4 regions of the Arthrobacter sp. AOP36-C1-22 genome follow, and region 1 is predicted to be linked to each of the others. Evidence: riboswitches for the same ligand, from Rfam matches in the RefSeq annotation. Region 1 holds a riboswitch; each other region holds the start of a gene.
The links. Region 1 has a riboswitch for thiamine pyrophosphate ahead of ACT3S6_RS10350 (ECF transporter S component). Riboswitches for the same ligand answer to the same signal wherever they lie in the genome.
Positions count from the first base shown of each region.

Region 2: it holds a riboswitch for thiamine pyrophosphate, as region 1 does, so the genes downstream of both, thiE (thiamine phosphate synthase) here and ACT3S6_RS10350 (ECF transporter S component) in region 1, are expected to answer to the same signal.
Region 3: it holds a riboswitch for thiamine pyrophosphate, as region 1 does, so the genes downstream of both, ACT3S6_RS02085 (3-oxoacyl-ACP reductase) here and ACT3S6_RS10350 (ECF transporter S component) in region 1, are expected to answer to the same signal.
Region 4: it holds a riboswitch for thiamine pyrophosphate, as region 1 does, so the genes downstream of both, thiC (phosphomethylpyrimidine synthase ThiC) here and ACT3S6_RS10350 (ECF transporter S component) in region 1, are expected to answer to the same signal.

Region 1 is NZ_JBQSWW010000016.1:47,590-55,212, reverse strand. It holds gene ACT3S6_RS10355 (ATP-binding cassette domain-containing protein) at 1-1,656, opposite strand, end outside; gene ACT3S6_RS10350 (ECF transporter S component) at 1,661-2,281, opposite strand; TPP riboswitch at 2,335-2,461, opposite strand; gene ACT3S6_RS10345 (DUF4235 domain-containing protein) at 2,531-2,800, shown strand; gene mnhG (monovalent cation/H(+) antiporter subunit G) at 2,807-3,205, opposite strand; gene ACT3S6_RS10335 (monovalent cation/H+ antiporter complex subunit F) at 3,202-3,468, opposite strand; gene ACT3S6_RS10330 (Na+/H+ antiporter subunit E) at 3,465-4,133, opposite strand; gene ACT3S6_RS10325 (Na+/H+ antiporter subunit D) at 4,130-5,761, opposite strand; gene ACT3S6_RS10320 (Na(+)/H(+) antiporter subunit C) at 5,758-6,330, opposite strand; gene ACT3S6_RS10315 (Na+/H+ antiporter subunit A) at 6,327-7,623, opposite strand, start outside.
Region 2 is NZ_JBQSWW010000023.1:31,008-38,630, forward strand. It holds gene ACT3S6_RS12375 (ABC transporter permease) at 1-182, shown strand, start outside; gene ACT3S6_RS12380 (glycine betaine ABC transporter substrate-binding protein) at 228-1,142, shown strand; gene ACT3S6_RS12385 (aldehyde dehydrogenase family protein) at 1,248-2,687, opposite strand; TPP riboswitch at 2,767-2,867, shown strand; gene thiE (thiamine phosphate synthase) at 2,924-3,598, shown strand; gene thiD (bifunctional hydroxymethylpyrimidine kinase/phosphomethylpyrimidine kinase) at 3,595-5,094, shown strand; gene ACT3S6_RS12400 (uracil-xanthine permease family protein) at 5,216-6,532, shown strand; gene ACT3S6_RS12405 (phosphotransferase) at 6,542-7,540, shown strand; gene ACT3S6_RS12410 (glycerophosphodiester phosphodiesterase) at 7,537-7,623, opposite strand, start outside.
Region 3 is NZ_JBQSWW010000002.1:90,434-98,056, reverse strand. It holds gene ACT3S6_RS02095 (Lrp/AsnC family transcriptional regulator) at 1-15, shown strand, start outside; gene ACT3S6_RS02090 (LLM class flavin-dependent oxidoreductase) at 38-1,360, opposite strand; gene ACT3S6_RS02085 (3-oxoacyl-ACP reductase) at 1,363-2,127, opposite strand; TPP riboswitch at 2,452-2,547, opposite strand; TPP riboswitch at 2,605-2,714, shown strand; gene ACT3S6_RS02080 (ECF transporter S component) at 2,749-3,381, shown strand; gene ACT3S6_RS02075 (ABC transporter ATP-binding protein) at 3,378-5,096, shown strand; gene ACT3S6_RS02070 (energy-coupling factor transporter transmembrane component T family protein) at 5,093-5,899, shown strand; gene ACT3S6_RS02065 (hypothetical protein) at 5,981-6,298, shown strand; gene ACT3S6_RS02060 (hypothetical protein) at 6,499-6,702, shown strand; gene ACT3S6_RS02055 (MFS transporter) at 6,699-7,623, shown strand, end outside.
Region 4 is NZ_JBQSWW010000007.1:38,271-45,893, reverse strand. It holds gene thiC (phosphomethylpyrimidine synthase ThiC) at 170-1,969, opposite strand; TPP riboswitch at 1,966-2,073, opposite strand; gene ACT3S6_RS05850 (globin domain-containing protein) at 2,161-3,342, opposite strand; gene ACT3S6_RS05845 (RrF2 family transcriptional regulator) at 3,431-3,871, opposite strand; gene ACT3S6_RS05840 (hypothetical protein) at 3,897-4,379, opposite strand; gene ACT3S6_RS05835 (phosphomannomutase/phosphoglucomutase) at 4,376-5,791, opposite strand; gene ACT3S6_RS05830 (RecQ family ATP-dependent DNA helicase) at 5,890-7,623, shown strand, end outside.

The DNA of each region.
Region 1 (7,623 bases):
TTCCAGCCCCGGCATCCCCCCGGAGGCCCGGGCGGTGGTGGGGTCCGGGCCCTGCGGTGTGGTCCTGCCCGGTTCCCGGCAGGGGCGTCGATCGGCGACGACCTCGACCGTGGAGGCCCCCAAGGCGGCGGCGAAGCCCGCATCGTGCGTGACCGCGACGACGGCGACGCCGTCCTGGAGTTGTTCGCGCAGCAACAGCGCCAGTTCCCTCCAGGTATTGGCATCCTGGCCGAAGGTCGGTTCGTCGAGGATCAGTAGTCGGGGGCGGGCGGCGAGCACGGTGGCCACCGACAGCCGGCGCTTTTCGCCTCCCGAGAGGGTGAACGGGTTCGCCTCGGCCAGATGCCTCAGCCCCAACCGGTCCAACAGCTCATCGACCCGTCCGGTGATTTCCTCGTCGGTGTACAGCCGGGTCTTCGACCCCGGTCTGCGGGCCCGTCGTGGGCCGAAGGCCAGTTCCTCGCGCACGGTGGCGGTGACGAATTGGTGCTCGGGCTCCTGGAAGACGGTGCCGATCCGGGCGACCAGTTCCCCGGCCCGCCACCGGTAGGGCCGGTCGGCGTCCCCGGGGTCGGAGGCCCCCGCGGCGCCCTGGTCGCCGCTGAGGCCCGGCAGGGCGGCGACGCTGCCGGCCCGTTCGGGCAGCAGCCCGGCCAGGGTCAACGCCAGTGTTGATTTGCCCGCCCCGTTGGCCCCGGTGATGCACAGCGCCTGCCCGGCGTCGATCCGCAGGTCAAGACCCGATACGGCGGCAGGACCCTGGGCCGTTCTGGACACGGCCAACCCCCGTCCCCTCAACAGGCCGGCGGCCGGTGCTGCCGGCTTCAGCCGGGCCGGCAGCACGGGAGTGTGGCCGGGAACCCAGACCCCGGCGTCGATGAGCCGGTCCCGGATGGGTCCGGGGGCGAAGAGCCGGGCCGGTGTGCCCTGGTAGGCGATGCCGCCGCCGGGCTCCAGGACGATCACGCGGTCCACGGCGTCGGCCCAGGCCGCCAGCCGGTGTTCGACGATGATCATCGTCGCCCCGCTGGCGCCCACGGCGTCGATCACTGCGTCACGGACCTCCAGCACCCCCTCGGGGTCGAGGTTCGCGGTGGGTTCGTCCAGCAGGACCAGTCCCGGGCGCATGGCCAGGATCCCGGCCAGGGCCAGTCGTTGCTTCTGTCCCCCCGACAGGGAGGAGGTGGGGTGGTCCAGGGGCAGGCTGAGCCCGACGGCGTGCAGGGATTCGATGACGCGGGGCCAGATCAGTTCCGGATCCACCGAAAGGTTTTCCGCCCCGAAGGCGACGTCGTCCCCCACCCGGGCCTGGACGATCTGGGTCTCGGGGTCCTGCTGCATCAGCCCGGTCCGGCCGTGGGCGGCCGCGGCGGGTCGGCCATCGATGAGCAGTTCCCCTGCGGAGGCGTTGTCCTCATCGTCCTGCAACACCCCGGCCAGGGCATGCATGAGGGTCGATTTACCGGCCCCAGACGGGCCGACGAGCAACACCTTCTCCCCGGCGTCGATGTCCAGGTCCAGCCCCAGCACGGCGGGCTCCTCGCGTCCGGCATGCTGCCATCCCCAACCGCTGGCCCTGACCGCCGCCGCGCGGACGTCGCCGACCCCGGTGGCCGGTGAAGGGCCCCGGGCCCCGGTCGGTGCATCATGTGTCATCGGTTCAACCCAGGACCCGTTCCTGGGCGGCCTTCCGCGACGCCATCGAGGACAAGGCCCCGGTTCGCGACAGGGCCCGGGTCAGTGCCCAGGATCCCAATCCGGCGATGACCAGGCCCGAAATGGCCATGAACACCACATAGGCCAGTTTCATGCTCTCGGTGTAGTCGGGGAACCAGGAGAAGACGAAGGCGTCGTTCACTCCACCGAAGATCCCGGTCAGCAGCCCGGCGAACAGCGCCACCGGCAGCGACCAGCGGCGGTAGAGCAGCACGGCGAAGACGATTTCGGCGCCGAGGCCCTGGATGATCCCCGAGGCCCAGACCGTCCAGCCGTATTCGGAGCCCAGGAGCGAGGAAACGACCGCGGCTACCATCTCGCAGAACAGTGCGGCCCCTGGTTTGCGGATGATCAGTGCCCCCAGGACGGCGGGGAAGAGCCACATTCCGGCCAGCAGGGCGGATGAGGGCGGGAAGGCCACGAAGATGAAGTCGAAGGCGTGGTGGGTGGTGTTCCAGGCCCAGAAGATCACCCCGGAGGCCACGGCGATGACGGAGGCGACGACGATGTCCACGACGCGCCAGGTGTAACGGGCGGTCGGTGCCGCCGAGAGGGTGCTGCTCATGTGGTGTTCCTCCTTGGGTCCAAGGAGGGGAGGACCCCGCGGCGGTTCCGCGGGTCCTGAGATTCTCGACTCCCTTCGCCGGTACGAGCCGGAGCAGGTTCGAGGGTCTGCGGTGTTCCGCACTCTCAGCGTCGAAGATTCCGGCCGTGGCCGGTCGGCGACGCTCCCCTGTCGTAGGTGATTCAGTAGGGCCGAGTCTACAGCGCGTTATGCTGGGCAGGTAATCACCTACCGACGGGAGAATCGTTCGTGAACGCATTATTGAAGATCGTCGGCGCGGTCGTGTCGATCGGCGTCGGCTTCGTCGGCGGCAAGCTCGTGGACACCATCTGGTACAAGGTCACCGGAGAGAACCCCCCGAAGCCGAACGACAAGGAAGCCCAGGCCGAGGCATCGATGCGTCATGCGCTCGGGTTCGCTGTGGTCTCCGCCGTGGTGTCCGCAGTGATCCAGGTCCTGACCAACCGTGGCACGCAGCGGGCCATTGCCCGCTTCAACCACACGGCCGACGAGGTCTGATCCTCGTCAGCGGCCTTCGTCCAGGCGGCGCTGGGCCTCGGAGACCACTTCATTGAGGTCGTCGAGGACCAGCGTCTCCTGTTTGAGGTGCCGGGTCCGGTAGCCGGCACGACCGACCATATGGGCGGTCACCGGGGCGGTGAGCAGCTGGAAGAACCAGGCCAGCACCAGTATCGGCACCGCGGACCAGGCCCTGATCTGCAGGGCGACGGAGAGCAGCATCAGGAACAATCCCAGGACCTGCGGTTTCGTGGCCGCGTGCATGCGGGAGAAGAGGTCCGGGAAACGCAGCAGGCCGATGCCTGCGGCCACGGACAGCAGAGCCCCGGAGACCATGCTGATCACCACGATCCAGTCCAGGACCTGGTCCAGCGTCCCGCCCTCGGTCAGTCCAAGCACGATCATTGCCCCCTCCGATCGGTGACGTAGCGGGCGATGGTGACCGAACCGATGAAGGCCACCAGCGACCCGACGACGATGAACACGATGTGGTTCAGATGCCGGTTCACGACCATGTCCACGCAGAGTCCGCACAGGATGATGATCAACAGGACGTCCAGGGCCAGAGTCCGGTCCAGGATCGACGGGCCCCTGGCCAACCGGATCAGTGCCATGACGGCGCCAAGCGCCAGGGCGACCCCGGCGATCCAGGCAGCGACGATGATCATGGGTGCTCCTTCATCGATCGGTTCGCTCGTGCTGCGGGGTCGGGGCCTGCGGGGCCCTCGGCGTCCAGGGCCGCCAGTTCCTCCCGGCTGCCCATCATCCGGATGATCCTCGCTTCGATGGACCTGACCTGCCGCCGGAAGTCCTCGGCCTCCTGGACGGTGTTGATGTCCAGCACGTGCAGGTAAAGCGTGGAGGTCGTCCGGTCGATCTCCACGACGAAGGACCCCGGGATGAGGGTCAGCACATGCCCCAGGACCGTGGCCATGAGGTCTTCCTGGCTGCGCATGCGGATGCCGATGACCGCGTTGCGCACCTTCGGCCCGCGCCGGAGGACCACGAGCACCACCTGGATGCTCGCCCGCACGATTTCACGCAGGAACAACACCGTGAACACCAGCCCCTGCCAGGGGTTGAACCGGCCGGAGAGCTCCACGGGAGGCAGTTTGAAGGTCGTCACCACCCCCAGGGCGATGACGAACCCGAAAATCAGGTTCCCGGGGCTGAAGTCCCGCCAGAGGGCGCCCCACACCAGGACCAGCCACAACATCAGGGGAAGTTCGATCAGGAAGCGGGCACGACGCCGTCGTGCCCTGGCCCGGGCGCTGCGGGCCCCGGTGAGCAGTTCCGAGGGCCGTGCCGGACGCGGATGCCGGTGCGGGCTCATCGTCCGCCTCCCGTCTCGGAGGCGCCCAGGACGGCCTCGATGTAGGGCGTGCGTTCGAGCATCTGCTGCGAGGCCTGGTCGGCCAGGTCGAAGAGCGGCCCGGCGAAGATGGTCAGGGCCACCCCCAGGGCCACCAGCACCCCGGTGGCGAAGACCATGGTCGGGGGCAGCACGGCCGCATCCCCCCGTCCGCTCAGGCGATGTGGCTGGGTTTTGACGCCGGTCGTCCCGGTGGCGGGACGGCGGGCCTCCTCCGCGGCGATCAGCAGGATCGGGTCGGCGTCCTCGGCGTCCTCGGCGCGACGCCAGAACGCCCGGTTCCAGACCCGGGCGACGGCCAACAGGGTCAGCAGGGAGGTCACCAGGGCCCCGGCCAGCAGGACCCAGGCCAGCGGGGTCCCCAGGTCCACGCCGCCGCGCAGCAACCCGACCTTGCCCAGGAACCCGGAGAACGGCGGGATGCCGGCCAGGTTCATCGCCGGGATGAAGAACAGTACCGCCAGCACCGGTGACAGCTTGGCCAACGACCCGAGCCGGTCCACGTTCGAGGTCCCGCCCCGGCGTTCCATCAGCCCGGCGACCAGGAACAGCGAGGTCTGCACGATGATGTGGTGGGCCACGTAGTAGACGGTGGCCGCCAGGGCGACGGCGCTGCCGGTGGCGACCCCGAACATCATGTAGCCGATGTGGCTGGTCAACGTGAAGGAGAGCATGCGTTTGAAGTCGGCCTGGGCGAGGGCGCCGAGGATCCCCACGAGCATGGTCAGCAGGGCGACCACCAGCAGCGCCGTGTTCAGCCGGCCCCCTGGGAAGAGCAGGGTTTCGGTCCGGATGATCGCATAGACACCCACCTTGGTCAGCAGGCCGGCGAACACGGCCGTCACCGGCGCAGGAGCCGTCGGGTAGGAGTCGGGGAGCCAGAAGGACAGCGGGAACACCGCGGCCTTGACGCCGAAGGCGACCAGCAGCATCACATGCAGGATCTGTTGGGTTCCGGGGTCGATCTCGGCGAGCTTGCCGGCCAGATCGGCCATGTTCACGGTCCCGGTCGCGGCGTAGACCAGCCCGATCGCCAGCAGGAACAGGATCGAGGAGACCACCGAGACCACCACATAGGTGACCCCCGCACGGATCCGGGCCGTGGTCCCGCCCAGGGTCAGCAGCACGTAGGAGGCGGTCAGCAGGATTTCGAAACCGACGTAGAGGTTGAACAGGTCGCCGGCCAGAAAGGCGTTGGACACCCCGGCGACCAGGATCAGGTAGGCGGGGTGGAACACCGAGATGGGCCCGTCCTCGTCCCCGTCGGCCATGCCTTGGCCGGTGGCGTAGAGCAGCACGGTCAGGCTGACCGCCGTGGAGACCACGAGCATCAGTGCGGAGAACTCGTCGACCACCATGGAGATCCCGAACGGTGGGGCCCATCCGCCGATGACGACCGCTTGCGCCCCATGTCTCCAGGCCGATACCAGGAGCCAGGATTCCAGGGCGAGGGTCAGGCACAGGGTCCCGATCGTCGCGGTGCGCTGGGCCAGCGGGTGCCGTCGCAGCACGAAGGCCAGGGCGGCGCCCAGGATGGGCAGCAGCACCGCCAGGGGGGCGACGTCGATCGCGGCCAGGTCGTCCATCATCGGGCCTTCCTGTTGCGTCGTTTGTTGTTGGTTCCCGCACTCTCCTCGGAGGAGGCCTGCCGCAGTTCGCTGGCCAGCCGTTCCCCGGCGACCCGGGCGGCCGCCGCCCTCCGCGATTCCTCGGTGTGGCCCCCCTCCCCCTCGTCATCGATATCGGCCGGGAACTCCGAGGTCTCCAGCTCGACTTCGGAGTCCTCCTCGAAGTCGAAGGTGTCCTTGGAGGCTACCCGGCGGTCCTCGGCGTCGTCGGTGAGTTCGTCCCGGCGGGCGATGACCCAGGACCGGTAGATCATGGCCAGCAGGAACGCGGTGACCGCGAAGGTGATGACGATGGCGGTGAGGATCAGCGCCTGCGGAAGCGGGTCGGCATAGTCCTCCGCCGGGGTCCCCGCCTCGTAGAGGGGGGCGAGCCCGCTGCGCCCGCCGGCGGCCAGGATCAGCAGGTTCACCCCGTTGCCGACCAGGATGATGCCCAGCAGCACCCGGGTCAGACTGCGTTCGAGCAACAGGTAGATCCCCGCCGCGAAGAGCACGCCCATCACGATCAGCAGGGTCATGTTCACACTCATTGCCGGTCCCCCGCCCGTTGGACGACGGGCCGGCGAGGCCGGCGCACCCCGCCGGAGAGCAGTCCGCGCTTCTCGGTCTTCTCATCGATCTCCGAGCCGAGGCTGCGCAGCACGTCCACGACCAGCCCCACCACCACCAGGTACACCCCGATGTCGAAGAACGTGGAGGTGACGAATTTCTGCTCCCCGAAGACGGGCAGGGCGAATTCAAGGACCGCGGTCTGGAACAGTTGGCCGCCCAGCAGCAGGGGGACGACGCCGGAGAGGGCCGAGGTGGCCAGACCGAGGCCCAGCAACGTGCCAGGGCTGATGGGGGTGGCTTCGGCGAGTTCGAACCGCCCGCCGGCCAGATAACGGATGGTCAGGGCCAGTCCGGCCAACAGCCCGCCGGCGAATCCGCCGCCGGGGGAATTATGTCCGGCCAGCAGGAGGTAGATGGAGAAGATGATGATCGTGTGGAAGACCAGCCGGGCAACCACTTCGAAGATGATGGACCGGCGTTCGGGGGCCAGCGTCTTGCCGGCCACCAGCCAGGCGTCCTTCGCCGACTGGGCGAAATGCCGGGCGGTCGCCAGGGCCGCCGCGGCGCGGGTGCCGCCGGGCTGTGGTCTGGCCCGCCCCACGGATCCGGGTTCCGCCTCGACCACCCGGTGCCTGATGTCGCCCCGGCCGCGGACGAAGATCAGCGAGGCCACCCCGGTGGCGGCCACGGCCAACACGGTGATCTCCCCGAAGGTGTCCCAGACACGGATGTCCACGAGGGTGACGTTGACGATGTTCTTGCCGGCCCCGCCGAAATAGGCCAGTTCCGGGAAGGACAGCGACACCGGGTCCGCGGTACGTGAGGCCATGGCGGCTGCGGCGATGCCGATCATCGCCACCCCGAACCCGATCCCCAGCAGGGCCCGCGCCATGCGGTGCCCCGTGGGGTTCAGCGTCCAGAGCGGTGGGGGAAGCACCCGCAGCGCCAGCACCATCGCCACCAGGACGATCGTTTCCACCAGCAATTGGGTCAGCGCCAGGTCCGGGGCACCCTGCAGGGCGAAGATGAAGGCCATGCCGTACCCGGTGACGGAGACCATCAACACGGCCAGGAAGCGCCGGTTGGCCCGGATGGCCGCCAGGGCCCCGACGATCATGCAGAGTCCGGCGATCAGTTGGGCGGGGGTGTCGAACCAGACGATGTTCTCCGGCAGGGGTGTCTGGTTGGTCAGCCCCGCGACCGCCGGGACCACCAGGGCAACCAGGAGGATGACGCCCAGGTAGAACGGCAGCGAACCACGCTGGGTCCGC
Region 2 (7,623 bases), on a different contig from region 1:
TGGTGGTCATCGCCGGCATGGTCGGCGCCGGTGGTCTCGGCAAGGATGTCTACGCCTCCCTGACGACCCTGAACACTCCCCTGGGTGTCGAATCAGGTCTGTCGGTGGTCATTCTGGCCATCTTCCTGGACCGCATCACCGCCTCCCTGGGCCAATCCAACGTGCCGGCGAAAAACGGCTAACGACCCTACGCCCCGCTGGCGGGGCGCGAAGAAAGGAAATGAACAATGCAAAGGAAATTCGCATCAATGATGGGGATCGCCGCCACGGCGGCCCTCGCGCTGACCGCCTGCGGCAGCGGCGACACCGGAAGCAGCGAATCCGAGGTCCCCGACTCGCCTGAGAACGGCGACCAGGCCGCGCTGAACATCGGCGTCATGGCCGGCTGGGACGAAGGCGTGGCCGTGTCCAACCTCTGGAAGCAGATCCTGGACAAGAAGGGCTACGACGTCGAACTCACCGACGCCGATGCCGGCCCGGTCTTCGCCGGTGTCGCCTCCGGTGACCTGGACCTGACCATGGACGTCTGGATGCCGCTGACGCACAAGAAGTACTTGAAGAAGTACGGCGACGACATGACCAAGCTGGGCACCTGGTACGACGATGCCAAGCTGACCATCGCGGTCAACGAAGACGCCCCGATCGATTCGCTCGAGGACCTGGCGGCCAATGCCGACAAGTTCGGCAACACGATCTATGGCATCGACCCGGGCGCCGGGCTGACCGACACCACCGAAAAGGCGGCCATCCCGGACTACGGCCTGGAGAAGATGGACTTCAAGACCTCCTCCACCCCGGCCATGCTGGCCCAGCTGAAGAAGGCCACGGACGCCGATGAGGACATCGTCGTCACCCTGTGGCGCCCGCACTGGGCCTACGACGAGTTCCCGATCAAGGATCTGAAGGATCCCAAGGGTGCCATGGGCGACGCGGAAACCATCACCTCCTACGGCAACGCCGACTTCGCCGACACCTACCCGGGACTGACCGAGTGGTTGAACGACTTCACGATCGACGATGACCACCTGTTCTCCCTGGAGAACGCCATGTTCAACGACACGGACACCGATGACTACGGACCGATCGTCGACAAGTGGATCTCCGAGAACCAGGACTACGTGGATTCGCTGACCGAGAAGTAGCCACGATCCATCGGCAGGTGCCATGGCACCGACCGTAGCGAAGGGCCCGGACCGCATTGAATGCGGTCCGGGCCCTTCGTCTGTCGGGGCACTCGGCCGGGCGGATCAGCCGATCGAACGCATGATCTTCCGCTTGGCCCAGCCGAAGGGCGGGTAGACGGCCCGCAACGTATCGAGCATCGCGGTCTTGGACAGCACCGGACGTTGCTGGCTGAAGGTATCGAACCCGAATTTGCCGTGGTAGTTCCCCGTCCCCGAGGCCCCCACCCCGCCGAAGGGCAGCGCGGGGACCGCCAGGTGCATGCTGCACACATTATGGGCGATCGCCCCGGCCCGCACCTGGTCCTCGAAGGAGGTGTGCAGGCGCGGGCGTTCGCTGAACAGGTAGGCGGCCAGCGGTGAGGGGCGGGAGTTGATGAACCGCACCGCATCATCGAAGCGGTCGACCTGGATGATCGGCAGGATCGGACCGAAAATCTCCTCCGTCATCACCGGGGCCGCCGGGTCGACGTCAGCCAGGACCGTGGGGGCGATGTACCTCGCCTCCGCGTCGCTGGTCCCCCCGGCCACCACCCGTCCCTGCCCCAGATAGGATTCCAGACGTTCGAAGTGCGAGGCGTTGATGATCCGTCCATAGTCCTTGCTGCCCGAGGGGTCCTTCCCATAGAACGCGCCGATGGCCTTGGGCAGCTGCTTTTCCAGTTCGGCCGCCGCCGTGGCCCCGACCGCCAGGACGTAGTCCGGGGCGACACAGGTCTGTCCGGCATTCATGAACTTCCCGTGGGCCAACCGCCGGGCGATGGCGGGGAAGTTCCCGTCGGCGACCACCGCCGGACTCTTCCCGCCCAGTTCCAGGGTCACCGGGGTCAGCGTTTCCGCCGCGGCCCGGGCCACGATCTTCCCGACCCGTTCGCCTCCGGTGTAGAAGATGTGGTCGAAGTCCATCTCCAGAAGTTCGCTCGTCGTCTCCGCGGCCCCCTCCAGGACCGCGACAGCGCGCCGATCCAGGTACTGCGGGATGAGGGCGGCCATGACCGCCGAGGTGGCCGGAGCCAGTTCGGAGGGTTTGAGGATCACCGTGTTCCCTGCCGCCAGGGCACCGACCAGCGGGCCGAGCAGCAACAGGACCGGATAGTTCCAGGGGGCGATCACCAGGACCATGCCCAACGGACGCGCCTGGACGCGGGCCGACGCCGGTTGCAGCGACAGCGGGACCTTCACCGCCTCATCCGCCATCCAGTCGCCCAGGTGCAACAGGGCATGATCGATTTCGGCCTTCACCCGATCCAGTTCGGTCAGCCGGGATTCGGCCGCCGGTTTACCCAGATCCGTCATCAACGCGTCACATAGGGTCTGTTCTTGATCCTGGATCAGCCGTTCGAGTGCCTTGAGCTGGGCGCTGCGGAACCTGCGGGGGTGGGCCAGCCGGGAGTCGGCGGCATCACGCAGCCGGCGGGCCGCGGTGGCCGGGAGTTCGGCGTCGGGGCCCGCCGGCACGACGGGCGCGGAAACTGCTGGGGGACGGGAACGTCGGTTCATGGCCATGGGTACGACACTAACGTGGACACCGCCGGCGGGGCAGCCGGTGGGTTTGCCGCCCCCAGTGGGGGACTGTAGGCTCACGATCACTGACACGGGGTGTCCGCCACCGGCGCGGACTGAGAGCACACCCGGCAAGAACCTGATCTAGTTCGTACTAGCGGAGGGATGTCGCCCATGCACCAACATGCGCCCACCTTGGCCCATTCACCCACCGACTGCTTTGTTGAGGCGGTGCTCGCATGAGCGCGCCGGTTCCCGGAAGCGGGATCTACCTCGTCGCCAACTCCACCAGCACGGCCGGACGGCCCTTGGCCACCATCGTGGCCGAGGCCGTCGCCGCGGGGGTCGGGACCATCCAGCTGCGCTGCAAGGACCTGTCCGCCCGCGAATTCCTGGCCGAGGCGGCCGCCTGCGCCGAACACACCGCGGGCCGGGCCCTGCTGCTGCTCAACGACCGGGTGGACGTCTACCTGGCGGCCCGTGCGGCAGGGATCCGCGTGGACGGGGTCCATATCGGCCAGAAGGACCTGCCCGCCGAACTCGTCCGGTCCCTCATCGGACCCGATGCCGTGCTGGGGCTCAGCGCCAGCACCGAGGACCACTTCGCGGCAGTAGCGGAACTGCCGGCAGGCACCATCGACTATCTGGGCACCGGGGCCGTCCGGGCCACGCCCACCAAGAAGGACCACCCGACCCCGCTGGGGTTCCCCGGCCTGGCCTCGTTGATCTCCCGGGCCCCGCTGCCCTGCGTGGCGATCGGCGGGCTGGGCTCCGGCGACGCCGCGGACGCGCACACCGCCGGGGCCATCGGCATGGCCGTCGTGCGGGCCATCTGCTCCGCCGCCGAACCCCGGGACTCTGCTGCCGCCCTGGTTCAGCAATGGACCCGGGCAGCACGAACGGAGACCGCATGAGCGCCCCGAACACCCCCAACATCCTGTCCATCGCCGGGGCCGACCCCTCCGGCGGGGCCGGGATCCAGGCCGACCTGAAATCGATTGCCGCCTGCGGTGGCTACGGGATGGCGGCGATCACCGCACTGACCGCCCAGAACACCCGGGGGGTCACCGGGGTCCATACCCCTCCGGCGGAATTCCTCACCCGGCAACTTGAGACGGTCGCCGCCGATATCCGGATCGATGCGGTGAAGATCGGCATGCTGGCCTCCGCCGAGGTCATCGAAGCCACCACCGCCTGGCTGGGTACCCGCCCGGGCACCACCGTCGTGGTGGACCCGGTGCTGATCTCCACGTCCGGGGACCGCTTATTGGAGCACGACGCCGAGGAGGCCCTGCGTCGGCTGCTCCCGTGGGCCGATGTCCTGACCCCGAACACCGCGGAATTGGCGGCACTGCTCGAGGAGCCGGTCTGCACCCGGTGGGACGACGTCCTGGACCAGGCAGCCCGGCTCGCGAGGCGGTATTCTGTCCTGGTCCTGGCCAAGGGCGGCCACCTCACCGGCAGCCGGTGCCCGGATGCCCTCGTGGGCCCCGACGGCGTCATGGCTGCCGTGGAGGGTGACCGCATCGACACCCCGAACACCCATGGGACCGGGTGCTCGCTCTCCGCGGCGCTGGCTACCCTGTGGGCCCGCTGCGGGGACTGGGGGGATGCCCTGCGGCTGGCCCGCGGGTGGCTTGAAGGCGCCCTGCACCGTGCCGATGAACTCGAGGTCGGCGAAGGACATGGTCCGGTGAATCATTTCGGGGCGCTCTGGGACGGTGCGGCGATCCCGACGACGGGGGCCTTGCTGGGCACCTGGTGGAACGATCTGGCACCGCTGCGTTCGGGGATCGACGATCTGCCGTTCATCCGTGCGCTGCGGGACGGGACCCTGCCCTCGGAGGACTTCCACTTCTATCTGGCCCAGGATTCCTTGTACCTGCGGACCTACTCCCGGGTCCTCTCCCGTGCCGCCGAGTTGGCGCCGAACCGCGAAGAGCAGCAGTTCTGGGCTTCCGGGGCCGTCGGCGCCCTCGAGGAGGAGGCGAATCTACATCTGCACCGGCTCGGAGATGCCCCCGATCCGGAACCCAGCCCCACCACCTCGGCCTACCTGAACCACCTGGTGGCCTCCGGCGATTCCTATCCCAAGCTCGTGGCGGCCATCCTGCCCTGTTATTGGCTCTACCAGGACATCGGCCAGCGGCTGGCCGCCGCGGCCCACCCGGGCCACCCCTATGCCGACTGGCTCGCCGCCTACTCCTCCCCCGAGTTCGACGAAGCCACCAGCGAGGCCATCGCGCTGGTCCAGAAGGTGGCCTTGCGGGCGGGTTCCACCACCCTGGCCGGGATGCGTCGCGCCTTCGACGAATCGAGCCGGCAGGAATTGTCCTTCTTCGCCCAGACCCCCGAAGACGCCGCCCCGCGATCGGCCTCCCTCCCCATGCCGGTGGCGGCCATCGGCTGATGCCGGCGCACCCCGGCAGGGGGCCCGACCCCGCCGCCCCGGGGTCGGGGGCGGTAGGATTCCGTGGGGCCCCGCACCGGTGAGGCCCCACCAACCCGCAGGGCCCCGATGGAGGACACCCATGAGCAATTTCCCCGGCTTCGGCTGGACGGTCCACGGCGACGGCACAACGATTCGACCCGGCACCGTGGTGGCCCCCGATGAACGGCTGAACTGGTTCCAGACCACCGGCATCGGCGTCCAACACGTGATGGCCATGTTCGGATCCACCGTGCTGGTACCGGCGCTGACCGGCTTCCCGGTCACCTCCACCTTGTTCTTCTCCGGGGTCGGGACCATGCTGTTCCTGCTCATCACCGCCGGCCGGGTACCCAGCTACCTGGGCTCCTCCTTCGCGTTCATCGCCCCGGTGACCGCCGCCATGTCGGGACATGGTTTCGCCGGGGCCCTGGGCGGCGTCGTCTTCTCCGGTGCGGCCCTGTTCATCATCGGGCTGGTGGTGCAGAAATCGGGCACCGGGTGGATCCACGCCCTGATGCCTCCGGTGGTCATGGGCACGATCGTCGCGCTCATCGGACTGAATCTGGCCGGATCGACCACCGAGGCCATCGAGTCGGTCCCGCTGACCACATTCTCCACCGTCGCCGCCATCGTCTTCACCGCGGTCCTCTTCCGTGGCCTGCTGGGGCGCTTGTCGATCCTGGTGGGGATCATCGTCGGCTACCTGATCGCCCTGGCCCAGCATCAGATCGACTTCACCGCCGTCAACGAGGCCGGGTGGCTGGGCCTGCCGCCCTTCGCGTTCCCCGAATTCCACCTGGACACCCTGGCCCTGTTCCTCCCGGTCGTCTTCGTCCTTGTCGCCGAGAACATCGGCCATGTCAAGACCGTGGCGCTGATGACCCGCAGGGACCTGGACGACGTCAACGGCCGGGCCCTGATGGGCGACGGCATCGCCAGCATCGTCGCCGGCTTCGGTGGCGGTTCGGGCACGACGACCTATGCGGAGAACATCGGGGTCATGGCCTCCTCCCGCGTCTACTCCACGGCCGCCTACTGGGTGGCCGCGGCGACCGCCATGCTGCTGGCGTTCCTGCCGAAGTTCGGTGCCGCCATCTCCTCGATCCCCGCCGGGGTCAGTGGCGGGGCGGGAATCGTCCTCTACGGGATGATCGGCATCATCGGTGCCCGGCTCTGGGTGCAGAACCAGGTCAACTTCTCCAACCCGATCAACCTCATGACCGCCGGGACCGGACTGATCATCGCCATCGCCGACCCGACCATCACCGTGGGGACCATGCAGTTCGGCGGCATCGCCCTGGGCACGGTGGCCACCGTGGTGATCTACCACGGGATGCGCACCATCGCCCGGGTCCGTGGCACCGAGCCCACCGACGCCCCGGAGTACACCGGCGCGACACCGAGCAAACTCGGCTAGGATCGGCCCGTGGCGCACTGGAATGACTATTGGGGTACCGAGGACTGGCTCGAGGAGATCGAAGGCTGGGTCTCGATGGTGCTCGACGCCTACGACCTGCGCCGCACCGGCCCGCTCGAACGCGGGCCGATCCACTTATGGTCCACCCAGGTCCTCGTCCCCACCGATCACGGCACCTTGTACGTCAAGGCCATCAACCCCGGCCAACAGGCCGAAGTCGCCGTCACCCGGGCGGCCGCGGGGCTGGCCCCCGATCAGCTGGTCATGCCGCTGGCCGTGGAGCCGATGCGCGGCTGGATGATCTCCCCCGACTACGGGGAGACGATGGCCAGGATCCCCAGCACCGACCACCAGCTCTGGGAGCGGATCCTGCGCAATGTCGCCCGCCTGCAGAAGACCCTCCTCCCCCACGGTGACACGCTCTTCGATGCGGGTCTGACCCAATTCGATCCCCGGCATATGCCCGGATACATCGATGACCAGGTCATGTTCCACGCCTCCCTGCCCACCGGGCACCCCTTGCATCTTCCGGCCCGCGATGCCGAGGAACTGGACGACCAGCTCGGCCCGGTGCGTGATATGTGCGGTTTCCTGGCCGACGCCGCGGTGCCCTTGTCGCTGGACCACAACGACCTGCATCGCAACAACGTCTTCCTGCCGGCCTCCAGCGAGGAACCGTTGCGTTTCATCGACCTCGGGGACGCGTACTGGGCCCACCCGTTTTCCACGTTGGCGGTTCCCCTGGCCACGATGTCCAAGGAGCTGAAGACCACGCCCTCCGATCCACGGATCCGCCGGGCGGTGGCCGCCTACCTGCAGGAGTGGGAGGAATACGGCACCCCGGCCGAGCTCGAGCGGCTCGTCGAACCCGCCTTGCGGCTGGGGAAGCTGCAGTCCCACGGGACGTGGCTGGCGATGCTCGCCGGAGCCAGCGAGGCCGATATGGAACACTATGCGGTCCAGGCCCTACGGCCCTTGGCCGAGCTGGTCACCCCCCTGACCCTCTAGGAGCCTGGATCCGCAGGTTTCTTATCTGCGGCTTCACGCTGGGGCCAGAACCCGCGGGCCTCCAGGGCCGCGGCCAGGACATC
Region 3 (7,623 bases), on a different contig from region 1:
GCCCAACGGGGCTGAGCCCTGAGGGGCCGGTGGCGGCTTAGGCCACCGGCCGCTCCAGCCCCAGATGCCCGCGCAGGGTGTCGGTCGAGTATTCGGTGCGGTAGAGCCCCCGACGTTGCAACACCGGCACCACCCGGTCCACGAACTCCTCCAGGGAGTCAGGCAGCATCGGCGGCATCAGGTTGAAGCCATCGGCGGCCCCCGAAACGAACCAACGTTCGATGGAGTCGGCCACCTGCTCCGGGGTCCCCACCATCGTGCAATGGCCGCCTCCTGCGGCCAACCGGCCCAGCAGTTGCCGCACCGTGGGACGTTCGGCCTCCACGATGCGCAGGATCGTGGCGTACCTGCCCTGCGGGCCGGTGAATTCACTCGCCGGTGGCAGGGTCGGAACCGGTGCGTCGAGGTCCCAGTCGCGGCAATCCTGCCCGATGAACATCCCCAGCTGGGCCAGCGACTGTTCGGTGGGCAGCAGGGCGTCCACCTCGGCCTGCCCGGCCAGCGCCTCGGCCTCGGTGGACCCCAGGAAGGTGACCAGGCCGGGCATGATCGCGACCTTGGACGGGTCCCTGCCTTCGGCGGCAATGCGCCGCTTCAGGTCCGCGTAGTAGTCCTGTCCACTGGCCAGATCGTAGGCCACCGCATAGATGCCCTCGGCATGGCGTGCCGCCAGCTGGCGGCCGGACTCGGAGGCCCCCGCCTGGAACAGGACCGGCCGGCCCTGCGGGCCCCGGGGCACGTTCAGCGGCCCGTCGACGCTGAAATGCTCGCCGTCGTGGTTGATGGGTCTGACTTTCTCGGGATCGGCGAAAAGCCCTTCCCTGTCGGCCAACACGGCGTCGTCGGCCCAGGAATCCCATAGTCCCAGCGCGACGTCGATGAACTCGGCCGCCCGGGCATAACGCTCGGGGCTGGCCGGCATGGCATCCATTGAGTGGTTGCGTGCCTCGGCGTCGAACATCGAGGTCACCACGTTCCACCCGATGCGCCCGGCGCTGATGTGGTCCAGCGACGCGAGCATCCGTGCCGCGTGGTACGGGGTGTAGAAGGTGGTGGAGACGGTGGAGATCAGCCCGATGCGGCTGGTGTTCCGTGCCATGGCGGCCAGGGCCGTCAACGGTTCGAAGAACCACCGTGGACCCACTGACGGATTCCCTGCCGAATGCCCATCGGCGAAGAACACCGCGTCGAACAGGCCGGTCTCGGCGGTCCGGGCCAGCCGTTCGTAATGCTCGATGTCCCCCAGCTGTTCGACCGCTGAGCCCGGGTGGCGCCAGGCGGCCTGGTGGTGCCCGCAGGCGTTGAGGAAGGCGTTGAAATGTAGTTGGCGTGGTGCTGTGTCGCTGCTGTGTGCGCTCATTATTAGTTCATCACCAGTCCGCCGTCGACCACCAGGTTCTGTCCGGTGACCGCACGGGCCCAGGGGGAGGCGAAGAACAGGATGGCGTCGGCGAATTCGGCGGGGGTGGTCACCTTGCGCAACGGGGTGGAGGAGGCGATGAAGTCGAAGACCTCCTCGGGGGTGGCGGCGCTGGCATCGGTGGTCCGCAGCAGGCCGCCGGAGACCATGTTCACCGAGACCTCGTGTTGGCCCAGATCGGCGGCGAGTGTGCGGGTCAGCGCCAACAGGGCGGCCTTGGAGGCGGTGTAGTCGTGGTACGGGACCACCGGGTTTTGGAAGAGGTTGGTGCCGATGTTGATGATCCGCCCGAAGCCGTGTTCGCGCATCCCCGGCAGGGCGGCCTGGGAGGTGTTCAGGGCGCCGCGGACACTGCCGGAGAACTGGGTGGTGAACTCCTCCCACCCAATGTCTGCGGCCGAGGAGCGGGCCTCGCCGTTGAAGGAGAAATCGGCCAACGCGTTGTTCACCACGGTGGTCACGGGGGAACCGAAATGGGCCTGGGCGGTCTCGAGCATGGTGGCGACCTGTGCCGGATCGGTGACATCCGCCTGGACGGCCAGGGCGCGGTCGGGCCCCAGGGTGGAGGCGAGCTCCTGAGCGGCCTGGGCGGATTGGCGGTAGTTGATGATGACGCGGGCGCCTTGCCCGGCGAAGGCCGTCACGATGTGACGGCCCAAACCGCGGGCGCCTCCGGTGACGAGGACAAGCTGGTCGGAGAGGTTCATCTGGTCTCACTTTCATGGCTGCCGAGGGCAGGGGGTGGTGGAAATGGCGAGGGGGCCCCGGAGGCGGAGTCGCCCGGGGAGAGTAAGGAATGGCGCGGCAAGCACTGTGGGCAGCATCGTTCACGTGCTGTCCTGCCCGACGGCGGAGAGCAGGCTTCGGGCAGGATTCTTGGTTGCGGTGCAGCTGGTGGGCAGACGCTAAACGCCTGGCCGGGCGGGTCCTCGACAAGCCGCCGGACGCCAGGGCGGACGCAACCTGGACAAGCTGGTACCGGGCAGTGGGGCAGCGGTCCGGCAGGACCTTCCAAAATGGGGGTCTAGGTGGAGAAACACCTGCAACATCCCTTCGCTAGTTCGAACTAGATCAGGTTCAACGGGTGTTCTCTCAGCCAGGAAATCGTGGCACCCCGTGTCACTGCACCACAGCCTACACACGTGACGTGGCGATTCGACAACTTCGTGTCCCCGTGTACAGTCTGTGCTGAACACGGGAGTCCGGTGAGCCGGGCTGAGAGGAAGCTGATCAAGCTTCGACCGTCGAACCTGATCTGGGTCATGCCAGCGCAGGGAGGCAAAACTCTGAATCCCGTGCCCTGTTCACTCAACGGAAGGGGCACGACAGTGCACTCGACAACGCCGCCATCCACCACGCCAGTACCGGCGCGGGGACGCTTTTCCTTCGACCTCAAGGACCTGGTGCTCATCGTGGTCCTGGGGGTCGTCTTCGGGTTCCTCTACTGGGCCCTGGTCCAGGCATCGGCCGGGCTGACCCTGCTGATGGGCCCGTTCGGGGACCTCTCCTCGCATCTACTCTTCGGCGGGTGGCTGATCGTCGCCCCGATCGCCGTCGCCATCATCAGACGCCCCGGCGCCGGGATCCTGGCCGAGGTCATCGCCGGCGGGGTGGAAGTCGTTTTCCTCGGTTCAACGGCGGGGCCGATGCTCTTCCTCGTGGCCGCCATTCAGGGTCTGGGCAGCGAACTGCCCTTCGCCCTGCGCCGCTACCGGTCCTTCAGCTGGGGCGTGTACGCCTGCTCGGGGCTGCTCGGGGCCGGGCTGGCCTTCGCCGTCTCGGCCTTCCGCTTCGGATGGTACGGGCAGGACTTCTTCGTCATCCGGCTCGTCGTCCAACTGCTGTCCGGTCTCATCCTCGGCGGGCTGCTGGCCCGCCGGACGGTCAACGCCCTGGCGAAGACCGGCGTGGTGGACAACTACGCCATCGGACGCGATCTGCCCACCACCGGGGGAGCATGAAACCGGTGGGCGCGGCGGTGATCGCGCTTCAGGAGGCCACGGTGCACTACCCCCGGCGGGCGGCACCGGTGCTGCAGGAGGTGTCGCTGGGCCTGGACGCCGGGGAGCAGGTCATCATCCTGGGCCCCTCGGGGGCCGGGAAATCCACGTTGCTGGCGCTGATGACCGGGGTCATCCCGCATTCGGTGGCGGCCCGCACCACCGGCCGGGTCCTCGTGGCCGGCCAGGACACCGCCCACAGCAGTGTTGCCGAGCTCTCCCGGACCGTGGGCGTCCTGGCCCAGGACCCCGAATCGGCGATGTGCATGCCCGATGTGGACCGGGAGATCGCCCTTCCGCTGGAAAACCATGCGGTGGCCCCACCCCGGATCGACGCCCTGATCGACGCGGCGCTGGAACACATCAACGGAACCGGGCTGCGAGGCAGATCCACCCGGCAGCTCTCCGGCGGTGAAGGCCAACGGGTGGCCCTGGCGGCCAGCCTGGTCGCGGAGCCCCCGGTGCTGTTGCTCGACGAACCCACCTCGATGCTCGACGCCGAGGGCATCTCCTCGGTGCGCCGGGCCATCGACCGGGCCGTGGAAACGCGCGGCCCCGCCGTCGTGCTGGTGGAACACCGCATCGACGAGTACGCGGGAACCGACGGCGTCGCGGGGCTCCCTGCCCGGGCCATCGTGCTCGATGCCGCAGGAACCCTGCTGGCGGACGGCCCCACGCCGACCGTGCTGGAGCAGTGGTCCAGACGGTTGGTGGCTGCGGGGTGCTGGACACCGCTGGACACCGAACTGCAGGCGGCCTTCGGCACCGGGGGAGGGCTGGCCTGCCCGATCATCCGGGACCGACTGCTCGGGTGGGCGCAGGACCGGCCCACGGTTCCGGCACCGGCCCGCGGCGGGGTCGTCCTATCCGCGCAGGGGCTCTCGGTCACCCGGGCCCCGGCATCGGCCAGGAAACGCCGGCGCGACCCGGAAACCATCACCGCCCAGCTGGAAGGCATCGACCTGGAACTGCATTCCGGGGAGATCACGGCCCTGCTGGGCGCCAACGGGACGGGCAAGAGCAGCCTGCTGCTGTCCCTGGCCGGGCTGCTGGCACCGCTGTCCGGCACGGTGACGGGGGACCGCCCCGGGATGGTGTTCCAGAACCCCGAACACCAGTTCGTGGCCTCCACGGTCCGCGAGGAGATCGGCCATGGCCTGCCCGCGGTCATCAATGGTCGTCCCGCCGACGAGCGGATCGAGGCCCTGCTGGCCGAACACCGGCTGACCCATCTGGCGGAGGCCAACCCCTTCCGGCTCTCGGGCGGGGAAAAGCGCCGGCTCAGCGTCGCGGCCATGCTCGCCCATTCGCGCGCCACCCTGCTGGCCGACGAACCGGGCTTCGGGTTGGACCGAAAGGCCACGATCTCGATGATGGCAGCCTTCCGGGACGCCGCGGCCGAGGGGCAGTCGATCCTGTTTTCCAGCCATGATCTGCGCAGCGTCGCCACCCTGGCCCATCGGGGGATCGTCATCGCCGGGGGCACAATCATCGCCGAGGGGCCGATCTTCGAGGTGCTGGGCGACCGGGGGGTGCTGTCCCGGGCCGGGATCGTGCTGCCCCCGTTGCTGGACTGGCTGGTGGAGGTCGAGGACCGCCCTGAGGCGATCAGGGCCATCCTGGACGGGCTGGATCGGGAAGTCTCCCCGGTGCCCGGGATGCAGGTGCAGTCGTGAGCGCGGGCCCCCTGCCCTGGGTGAACACGGCCACGCCGTTGGGGCGGCGCAACCCCACGATGAAGCTCGCCGTGTTGTTCGTGGTCTCCTTCGCACTGCTGTTCGTCTTCGATCCGCTGACCCCCGCCCTGCTGTATCCGTTGGCGCTGGCCGCCGTGCTGATCTGGGGCCGGCCCTCACCCCGGATGCTGCTGCTGGCCCATATCCCGTTCCTGGGGTTCGCCCTCGGGATGCTCATGATCAACGCCATCACCCGGCCGGGGGAGGAACTGTTCACGGTCCTGGGCCTGCAGGCCAGCGTCGAAGGGGTGACCCTGGGTGCCTCCCTGGCGTTGCGCACCTTCGTCCTGGGGGTGCTGTCGATCGGTTTCGTCTTCTCCACCGACGCCGTGGCCCTGACCGACAGCCTGCATCAGCAGGCCCGGCTGGGCCCACGGCTCTGTCATGCGATCCTGGCCGGGTACCAGATGCTCCAGGACATGCCCGGCACCTGGCAGACCATCCGGCAAGCCCAGTCGGTGCGGGCCCCCGCACCGGCCCCGGGGGTGCGCCGGCCCGGGATCCGGGAGTTCGGCCACGCTGCCTTCTCCCTGCTGGTGGTCTCGCTGCGCCGGGGGGAGCGCATGGCCCAATCCATGGAGTCCCGCGGCCTGGGGTTGGCTCCGAGAACCGTCTGGAAGCCCATCCGGGTCGAACGAGCCGACTGGATCATGGCTTTCGGTGTGCTCACCGTTTTGGTGGTGGTGTTGGGTCTCGGCGTCACCGGTGGCTGGATCAGGGGCTACTCGGCACTCTGGGGGTGAGCCCGGGCTCGGATCATGGCCCACACGCCCATCCCCGCTTGGTAGGCTGCTGGCCTTGTCCACGGTGAGAGGAATAGAGGCATGAGCCAGGACCCCAATGCCTTCGGCAGCACGGCGCGGGCGATGAACAACCGGGCGACCAAGGCCAAGAAGCTCGCCCGGTTCCTCTGGGATCGGCACCTCGGGCCCGAGGAGCTGGCCGAGTACACGGATCAGGAACTGCGTTCCATTGCCCGCGATGCCGGAGTGCATCCGCCATCGACCGGGGAAACCTGGGAGGCGACCGCCGAATTGCTCGCCGCGCAGGAGCAATGGCTGGAGAAGCATCCGGACCATCCCCTGGGTGAACGACACTTCTTCGCCGAAGGATGGAAGTTCGAGCCCGGGTTCGGCGGCTGAACGACCCAACCCTGCGACGGGGAGTTTTTAATCGGCCCGCCGCCGGGATCCGAGTATCCGTGCGGGGAAAACACGTGTTTCGGCCACGAAAGGCAAGAGGGCCCCTCGCTGGTTCCGCGCCCGGCCGGGCCCTAGCGTGGGGGCAGGGCAGGCGTCGCCGCGGCCGGTGTCTCCACGGAGACCAACATGAACTCGCACCCATGTCCCCGGCAGCGGGCGGCGTCAGGGCGATGGCAGGTTGCGCCTCGCTGACACCCCGGTCCACCGCGACCGTGATGATGGCCGACGGCCCGTCGATCACCATCACGACCGAACCCATGACCCAGGCAGGGGCGGGGATCAGGATGGTGGTGGCCGGGGTGCCGCCTCGGCGGGGGGCCGCTGCAGTAGCCTCGACACCATGAGCGCGCCACGCAGTCCCGGACGGTTGCGCCCGCATGGCCCGTTCGTCCGATTCTGGGCCGCGTCCACCGTCTCGGACTTCGGCACCTACGTCACCTCCGTCGCGCTCGCCGTCCTGGTCCTGGTGACCTTGGGTGGAAACGCGCAGGACCAGGGGTGGGTCAGTGCCGCCCGGTGGGCGCCGTACCTGATCTTCGGGCTCGTGGCCGGGATCTGGGTGGATCGCTTCAGCCGACGCAGTGCCCTCATGGTGGCCGACCTCGGTCGGGCGGTCCTGCTGGGGGTGCTGTGCCTCGGAGGGGTGTCGGGATGGCTGTCCGTTCCCGCTGTCGTTGCGTTGGTCTTCGGCTTCGGGGTTCTGTCGCTGGTGGGCGATGCCGCCTACCAATGCTTCATCCCGCAGCTGGTGCCGCGGAAGTTGTTGGTCAGGGCCAACGTCCGTCTGGAGCAGAGCGGCACGGTGGCCCAGACCATCGGAGCTGCGGTGGCGGGCGGCCTGGTCGCCGTGCTCACGGCGCCCTGGGCCCTGCTGCTCGACGCCGGAAGCTTCCTGTTCTCAGGAATCGTGGTGGCCACTCTGCCCGGACGCCCTGCGGGGAATGACAGTGTCTCCAAGGACCGCGGGAAGGGGCCGAGCCTACGCTCGCGGGTGGCCGAATCGGTGCGTTGGCTCTATGGGCACCACTACTTGGGTCCACTGGCCTGGAGCACGCATGTGTGGTTCATCGGATCGGCGATAGTGGGCACGGCCCTGCCGGTGCTCATCCTGCAGGCTGCCGGGCTGGGTCCCCTCGATCTGGGGGTGGTTCTGAGCTGCGCGGGTGTCGGAGCAGTGGTGGGTACCAGCGTCTCCGCCCGGTGTGGAGAACGGTGGGGGACGGGCCGCGTCGTCGTCCTGGCCCGTGGTCTCGAGGCCCTCTCCG
Region 4 (7,623 bases), on a different contig from region 1:
GCGCCGTATCACCTCCGGGCCGTGGACGGCTACATGACATAGTCCATATACCGACGACCGCTCCGGGCAACCGCCTGCGTTCCTGCCAGGGGAGCAGCTGCAGAAGTTGCCCGGAACGTTGGAGGCGCCCGTTGCCTCCCGTGCGGACGCCGTCGTCGTACCCGGTGGATCAGTCGGTGCCGTTGCCGACGGGGATCGTCGCCTGGAGGTAGATGCTGGACCCCGAATCCGCGAATTCACGGCTCTTCGCCTGCAAACCGGCTTCGATGTCATCGGCCAGTGCCCGTTGGCGTTCGGTTCCCCCGAACTCCTCGCGGATGTCCTGGGAGATCCGCATCGAACAGAACTTCGGCCCGCACATGGAACAGAAGTGCGCGGTCTTGGCCGGCTCCGCAGGCAGCGTCTGGTCGTGGAACCGCTGGGCCGTGGCCGGATCCAGACCCAGGGCGAACTGGTCGTTCCAGCGGAACTCGAAGCGCGCGGCCGACAGGGCATCGTCGCGGGCCGTCGCCCCGGGATGCCCCTTGGCCACATCGGCGGCATGCGCGGCGATCTTATAGGTGATCACCCCGGTCTTCACGTCGTCCTTATCCGGCAGCCCCAGATGCTCCTTCGGGGTCACATAGCAGAGCATCGCCGTGCCGTAACGGGCGATCTCGGTGGCCCCGATGGCGCTGGTGATGTGGTCGTAGCCGGGGGCCGTATCGGTCACCAGCGGACCCAGGGTGTAGAACGGCGCCCCGTCGCAGAGCTCCTGCTGACGCTCGACGTTCTCGCGGACCAGATGCAGCGGGATATGTCCGGGTCCTTCCACCATCACCTGCACGTCGAACTGCCAGGCCCTGCGGGTCAACTCGGCCAGGGTATCGAGCTCAGCGAACTGGGCGGCGTCGTTGGCATCGGCCAGGGAGCCGGGGCGCAGCCCGTCACCGAGGGAGAAGGCGACGTCGTAGCGGGCGAAAATGGCGCAGAGCTCGTCGTAATGGGTGTAGAGGAAGTTCTCCTGGTGGTGGGCCAGGCACCACCCGGCCATGATCGATCCACCGCGGGAGACGATGCCGGTGACCCGGTCGGCGCTCAAGGGCACATGGCGCAGCAGCACCCCGGCATGAATGGTCATGTAGTCCACGCCCTGTTCGCATTGCTCGATGACGGTGTCGCGGAAGATCTCCCAGGTCAGTTTCGATGCATCCCCATCGACCTTCTCCAGCGCCTGGTAGATCGGCACGGTGCCGATGGGCACCGGGGAATTGCGGATCAGCCATTCGCGGGTGGTGTGGATGTCATCGCCGGTGGACAGGTCCATCACCGTATCGGCGCCCCATTGGGTGGCCCAGGTGAGCTTGTCGACCTCCTGGGCGATCGAGGAGGTGATGGCCGAGTTGCCGATGTTGGCGTTGATCTTGACCAGGAAGGCCTTGCCGATGATCATCGGCTCGGATTCGGGATGGTTGATGTTCACCGGGATGATCGCCCGTCCGGCGGCGACTTCGCGGCGGACCAATTCGACGTCGCAGTTCTCGCGCAGCGCCACATAGCGCATCTCGTCGGTGAGGGTGCCCTGTCGGGCGTAATGCATCTGCGTGACGGTACGCCCCTGGTGCGAGCGCCTCGGTACCGGGGTCGTGCCGCTCCATTCTGCCGAGGCGGCCCCGCGACGCACGGCGGACCGGCCGTCGTCGTGCAGGGTGCGTTGGCGACCGGCGTATTCGGCGGTGTCACCCCGGGCGGTGATCCATCGGGTGCGCGGACGCGGGAGGCCGACGGTCGGTTCGGAGCCCGGACCGGCGGTCCGATACGCCAGATGGGGCTCGTTGGCGCTGCCGTCGGGGGAATCCGCCAGGCAGATCGCGGTGACCGGGACCCGCAGGCCGTGTTCCGGATCCTCGATCCACTGCAACCGGTGCTGTGGGTGCTGTTCCCACGCGGTGGCGGACGGGGTGGTGGGTTTTACTGTGGAATCGCTCATTTGAGCCCTCAACTTCCTACGCCGGCATGACCCGGACAGGTTCGACGGTCGCGAGCGGTGGCAGCTCGATCTCAGCCCCTCCTGGGGCACCCGTGTGGACGTTGCGAGCGTAACGGAGCGGCCCGCGATCTGGCTAATCCAGTTCGCGGGCCGCTCCGGTGTGGCGCCCCTCCGGGGCAGCGGGCTCGTGCCTAGGCGGCAAGCCAGAGGTCGGGACCGAAGACCTCGTAGTGGATGTTCCGCGGGGCCACGCCGGCGGCGATGGCCTGGCTGCGCACCGCACGCATGAATGGCAGCGGACCGCAGAGGTACATCCGGGCATCCTCGGGCAGCTCGACGCCGGTCAGGTTCATGAACCCCTCGACGGCCTGCAGGTCCGCGGTGGTGCCGGTGGTGTCCTCGAGCCACAGGCGCATCTCGACGTTGGGCAGCTGCTCCACGGCGGCGAGCATCTGGTCCTTCAGCGCCCAGTTCGATTCCATGGCCTCGGCGTGGAGCACCAGCACCTGGCGGTCCGACCCGGTGGAGACCAGCGACTGCAGGGCCGAGGCGCTCGGGGTGCACCCGATGCCGGCGGTGGCGATGATGATCGGCCCGCCCTCCATGTCCAGGGTGATGTCACCGTAGGGGTTGGACAGTTCCACGACGTCGCCGACCTCGAGATTGCGGTGCATGAAGGGGGAGACCTCCCCGCCTTCATCCAGCTTGGTGGTCAACACCCGCTCGGTGGTGGATTCGACGTTGTCGGAGAGGGAGTACTGGCGGCACTGGCGCAGCCCGTCGGCCAGCGGCACGCGGATGCTCACGAACTGGCCGGGCTTGGCCACCGTGACGGCGGTGTCATCGGCCGGCTCGAAGCGGAACGTCATGCAATCCTGGCCGGAAGCCTCCGTGGAGGTGACCTTCCATGGGGCGTAGATCCGGTCGTTGGCCTGTTCGGCGTAGAGGCCCTTTTCGATCTTGACCAGGGCGTCGGCCATCAGCCAGTAGACCTCGGACCAGGCGGCGACGACCTCTTCGGTGGCTGCTTCGCCCAGATCCTCGGCGATGGCCGCGAACAGGTGGTCGAAGACGATCTGGTACTGGTCGGGCTGGATGCCCAGCGACGTGTGCTTATGGGCGATGCGGGACAGCACTGATTCGGGCAGCGATTCGGGGTGTTCGATCAGGTGGGAGGCGAAGGCGGCAATGCTGCCGGCCAGGGCCTGTTGCTGGGCTCCGTTCTTCTGGTTGGCGCGACTGAACAAGCCGTCCAGGAGTTCAGGACGTGCCGCAAACATCCCGGCATAGAACTTCTTGGTGATCTCACCGATCCGTTCGCCAATCACGGGAAGTGTCGCCTGGACGACGGGGCGGGACGTTTCTGAGAGCATCGAATCTCCTCGAGGTCGAATTACTTGCGTCTGATCCGCAAGTATTATGATACATTTCTACACCTTGTAGAAAACTGGGGCAAATCGGCTATCGCGAGATGGGAAAAGGAAGGGGGACCAGCGCCGGGGAGGACGCCAGATCGCGGATCGACCAGTGGTCCAGCTCCTGGTAGAAGGCCTCCTGGGCGCGCGCCAGGGCTGTGCGGAGCCGGCAACCGGCGATCAATGGGCAGGCGGCCGTGCCGTCGTCGGTGGTGCACTGGGCGAGATCGCCCTGCCCCTCGAGGCTGCGCAGCAACGTGCCGGCGCCGAGGGACAGCCCCGATTCGTTGATCTGCACGCCACCGGTGCGCCCGCGTTTGACGTCGATGTGTTTCAACTGGCCGAGCTTGTGCACGGCCTTGGAGACCTGGTTGTAGGGGATGTCGATCGCCTCGGCGATCTCCCGGGTCCTCAGCAGGGGATCGGACCGGGCGGCGAGCAGCATCAGGATGCGCAGGCACACATCGGAAAAGGCGTTGATCTTCATGATGTCGACGCCCGGTCCCCACGGATCAGGCCCAGATCCTCAAATCAGCTGGTTCGGGGGTGGGCTCCTGGAAGGTCCACTCGCTGCCTTCGGCGGCGGGGGAGGCATAGGGCTGGATGATGGCCACTGCCCCGCCGAGGCTGTGCTCCGCTAGGGCATGGACGGCGTCGACATCCTCCTGCAGCAGGGTCACATCGGAGACCAGGGCCACGGCCACGAAGTTCTCACGCTGACCGATCAGCAAGGTGACCAGGTCATCCATCATGACTTCGGCATCGATATCCGCTTCGGGATCCTCGTCGTCCTCATCGGGTTGGACCGCCAGCAGGCGCAGTTCCCCTTCGGCCTCGCCGTCGGGCTCCAGGCCGATGGCGAAGGGCAGGAAGACCCCGTTGGTTTCAAGCTGTTCGCGGGCGACGCCCAAGGCGGTGCCGAGCACCTTGTTCAGGTCCTGGTGGGCGGCCTCACCGAGTTCGGCCAGCCGGTTTTCCGTGGGGTTTTCGCTCATGCATTGCTCCTGACAAGGGTGAGGACCGCGTCGCGGACGCGTTCCATGGTCGGGGTGTCTACGGCTTCCCCGTTATAACGGAGGAAGGGTTCGGTGTTGGAGGGGCGGAGGTTGAACCAGAAGGATCCGTCCGTGGCCTTCACCGTGGTGCCGTCCAGCCTATCGACCACCGTCTCCGGGGTCGAAAAGCTCTCCAGCACCCGGGCCACGGCCGCGTCCTTGTCCTCGACCTCGGAGTTGATCTCGCCCGAGGAGAAATACGGTTCGTATTCGGCGGCCAGATCTCCCAGGGCACGGTCCTGGGAGCCGAGGGCGGCCAGCACATGCATCGCGGCGAGCATGCCGGTGTCCGCGTTGTAGAAATCGCGGAAGTAGTAGTGGGCGCTGTGTTCGCCACCGAAGACGGCCCCCTCGGCGGCCATGACCGCCTTGATGAAGGAGTGGCCCACCCGGGTGACCACCGGCCGTCCGCCGTCGTGTTCCACCAGTTCGGGGACCGCGCGGGAGGTGATGAGGTTGTGGATGATCACCGGGGTCTGCTCGCCGGCGGCCTGCGCCCGGGCGATTTCACGTCGGGCCACCAATGCGGTCACCGCCGAGGGGGACACCGGCAGACCTGCTTCGTCGATGACGAAGCAGCGATCCGCGTCGCCGTCGAAGGCCAGACCGATATCGGCGCCGTGTTCGAGGACGGCGGCCTGCAGGTCCTTGAGGTTCTCCGGTTCCAGCGGGTTCGCCGGGTGGTTGGGGAAGGTCCCGTCCAATTCGAAATACAGCGGCACGATCTCCAGTGGAAGGGCCGGCAACAGGTCATCGCCCAGGACCGCGGGAGTGGTCATGCCGGCCATCCCGTTGGCGGCGTCGACGACGACCTTCAGCGGGCGGATGCCCGAGAGGTCGACCAGGGAGCGCAGGTAGGCGGCGTAGTCCTCCAGCACGTCCCGGGTGCTGATGTCCCCCTGGGGCGCGTCCCCGGAGACCGGCAGGCCTTCGGCGAGGTAGGTCTGGGCCAGATCGCGGATCTCATACAGGCCCGTATCCGAGGAGACCGGCACGGCACCGGCCTGGGCCATCTTCATGCCGTTATAGGCCGCGGGGTTGTGGCTGGCGGTGAACACGACGCCGGCGGCATCGAGTTGGCCGCAGGCGAAGTAGAGCTCATCGGTGGAGATCAACCCGAGCAGGCAGACCTCGGCCCCGCGGTAGGAGGCCCCGCGGGCGAAGGCGGCGCTGAAGGCGGGGGAGGAGGGGCGCATGTCACCGCCGACGAGGACCTGTTTGCCGGCCAGGGACAGGACGTCGACGAAGGCGGCGCCCACGGCCTCGACGATCTCCTCATTGATGGTTTCGCCGACGATGCCGCGGACGTCGTAGGCCTTGAAGGAAAGGGAAAGATCAATCTCGCTGCTCACGGGGTCGAGCTTAGCCGTTCGGGGCGTATCCACGCGATCATCCAACCACTCCACCGGGTCGGTGCCCATGCGTGGGTGGTCGCTGGGATACTGGGTCCATGGTTGAAACGCGGAACTCACAATTGCATGACGACGCCACTGCGGTCCTGCGCCGGCTGGTCGGAAACGACGGGGCCCGATTCCACGAGGGGCAGTTCGAAGCGATCGAGGCCCTCGTCGAGGGCGGCCGTCGGGCCCTGGTGGTCCAGCGCACCGGCTGGGGCAAATCCGCGGTGTATTTCGTGGCCAGCCTGCTGCTGCGTGCCCGCGGCGCGGGGCCGACGCTGATCGTCTCCCCGCTGCTGGCCCTGATGCGCGACCAGGTCGCCGCCGCGGCGCGGGCCGGGGTGCGGGCCGAAGCGATCAACTCGGCCAACGCGGTCCAATGGCAGGAGGTCATCGCCAAGCTCGAAGCCGATGAAGTCGACGTCCTGCTGGTCTCGCCCGAACGGCTGAACAACCCTTCCTTCCGCGAACAGCAGCTCCCCGAACTGATCCGCCGGATGGGCCTGCTGGTGATCGACGAAGCCCACTGCATCTCCGACTGGGGCCATGACTTCCGGCCCGACTACCGGCGGATCCGCGATCTCATCGCCGCCCTTCCGGGAAACGTGCCGGTGCTGGCCACCACCGCGACGGCCAACGAACGGGTGGTCCACGACGTGCAGGAACAGCTGGCCGTCGGAGGCGCGGAGGTCTTCACCCTGCGCGGACCGTTGGCCCGCAAATCGCTGCGGCTCGGGGTCCTGCGGTTGCCGAGCCCGCGTTCGCAACTGGCCTGGTTGCTGACCCATCTGGCCGATCTGCCCGGCAGCGGCATCATCTACACCCTGACCGTCTCGGCGGCCGAGGACATCACCCGACTGCTCCGGGAGGCGGGGCACGACGTGCGCTCCTATACCGGGCGGACCGACCCGGAGGAACGCGCCGCCTCCGAACAGGCGCTGAAGGAGAACCAGGTCAAGGCGCTGATCGCCACCAGTGCGCTGGGGATGGGCTTCGACAAACCCGACCTCGGATTCGTCGTCCACGTGGGCGCCCCCAGTTCCCCGGTCGCCTACTACCAGCAGGTCGGTCGTGCCGGCCGTGGAACCGACAACGCCGATGTGCTGTTGCTGCCGGGGCCGGAGGACCGGGAGATCTGGCGGTACTTCGCCACCTCCTCCATGCCGGACGAGGAACGGGCCCATGCCGTGTTGTCCGAATTGGAGGCGGCCGGAACGGCGGTCTCGGTCCCGGCCCTGGAGGCCCGGGTGAACCTGCGCCGTTCCCCGCTGGAACTGCTGCTCAAGGTCCTGGCCGTGGACGGGGCCGTCGAACGGGTCGCCGGGGGATGGGCGCGCACCCGCGAACCCTGGGCGTACGACGCCGCCCGGTATGCCCGGGTCGCCGCCGCCCGCGTGGACGAACAGAATTCGATGTTGGAGTACGAACGCACCACCGGGTGCCGGATGGAGTTCCTCTCCCGCGTCCTGGACGACCCTGCGGCGGCACCCTGCGGCCGCTGCGACAACTGCGCGGGCCCCTGGTACCAGGACTCGATCGGTGACGAGGCCCGGGACCGCTCCCAGGCGGCCCTGGGCCGGGTGGGGGTCCAGGTCGATCCCCGGGCGATGTGGCCCGGCGGCATGGACCGCCTCGGGGTCCCGCTGAAGGGAAAGATCAAGCCCGCGGACCAGGCCCGTCCCGGCCGGGCCCTGGCCCGGCTGACCGATCTGGGCTGGGGGGCCAAATTGCGGACCCTGCTCTCGACCCCCGTCGACGAGGCCCCCGACGCAGCCATCGAGGACGCG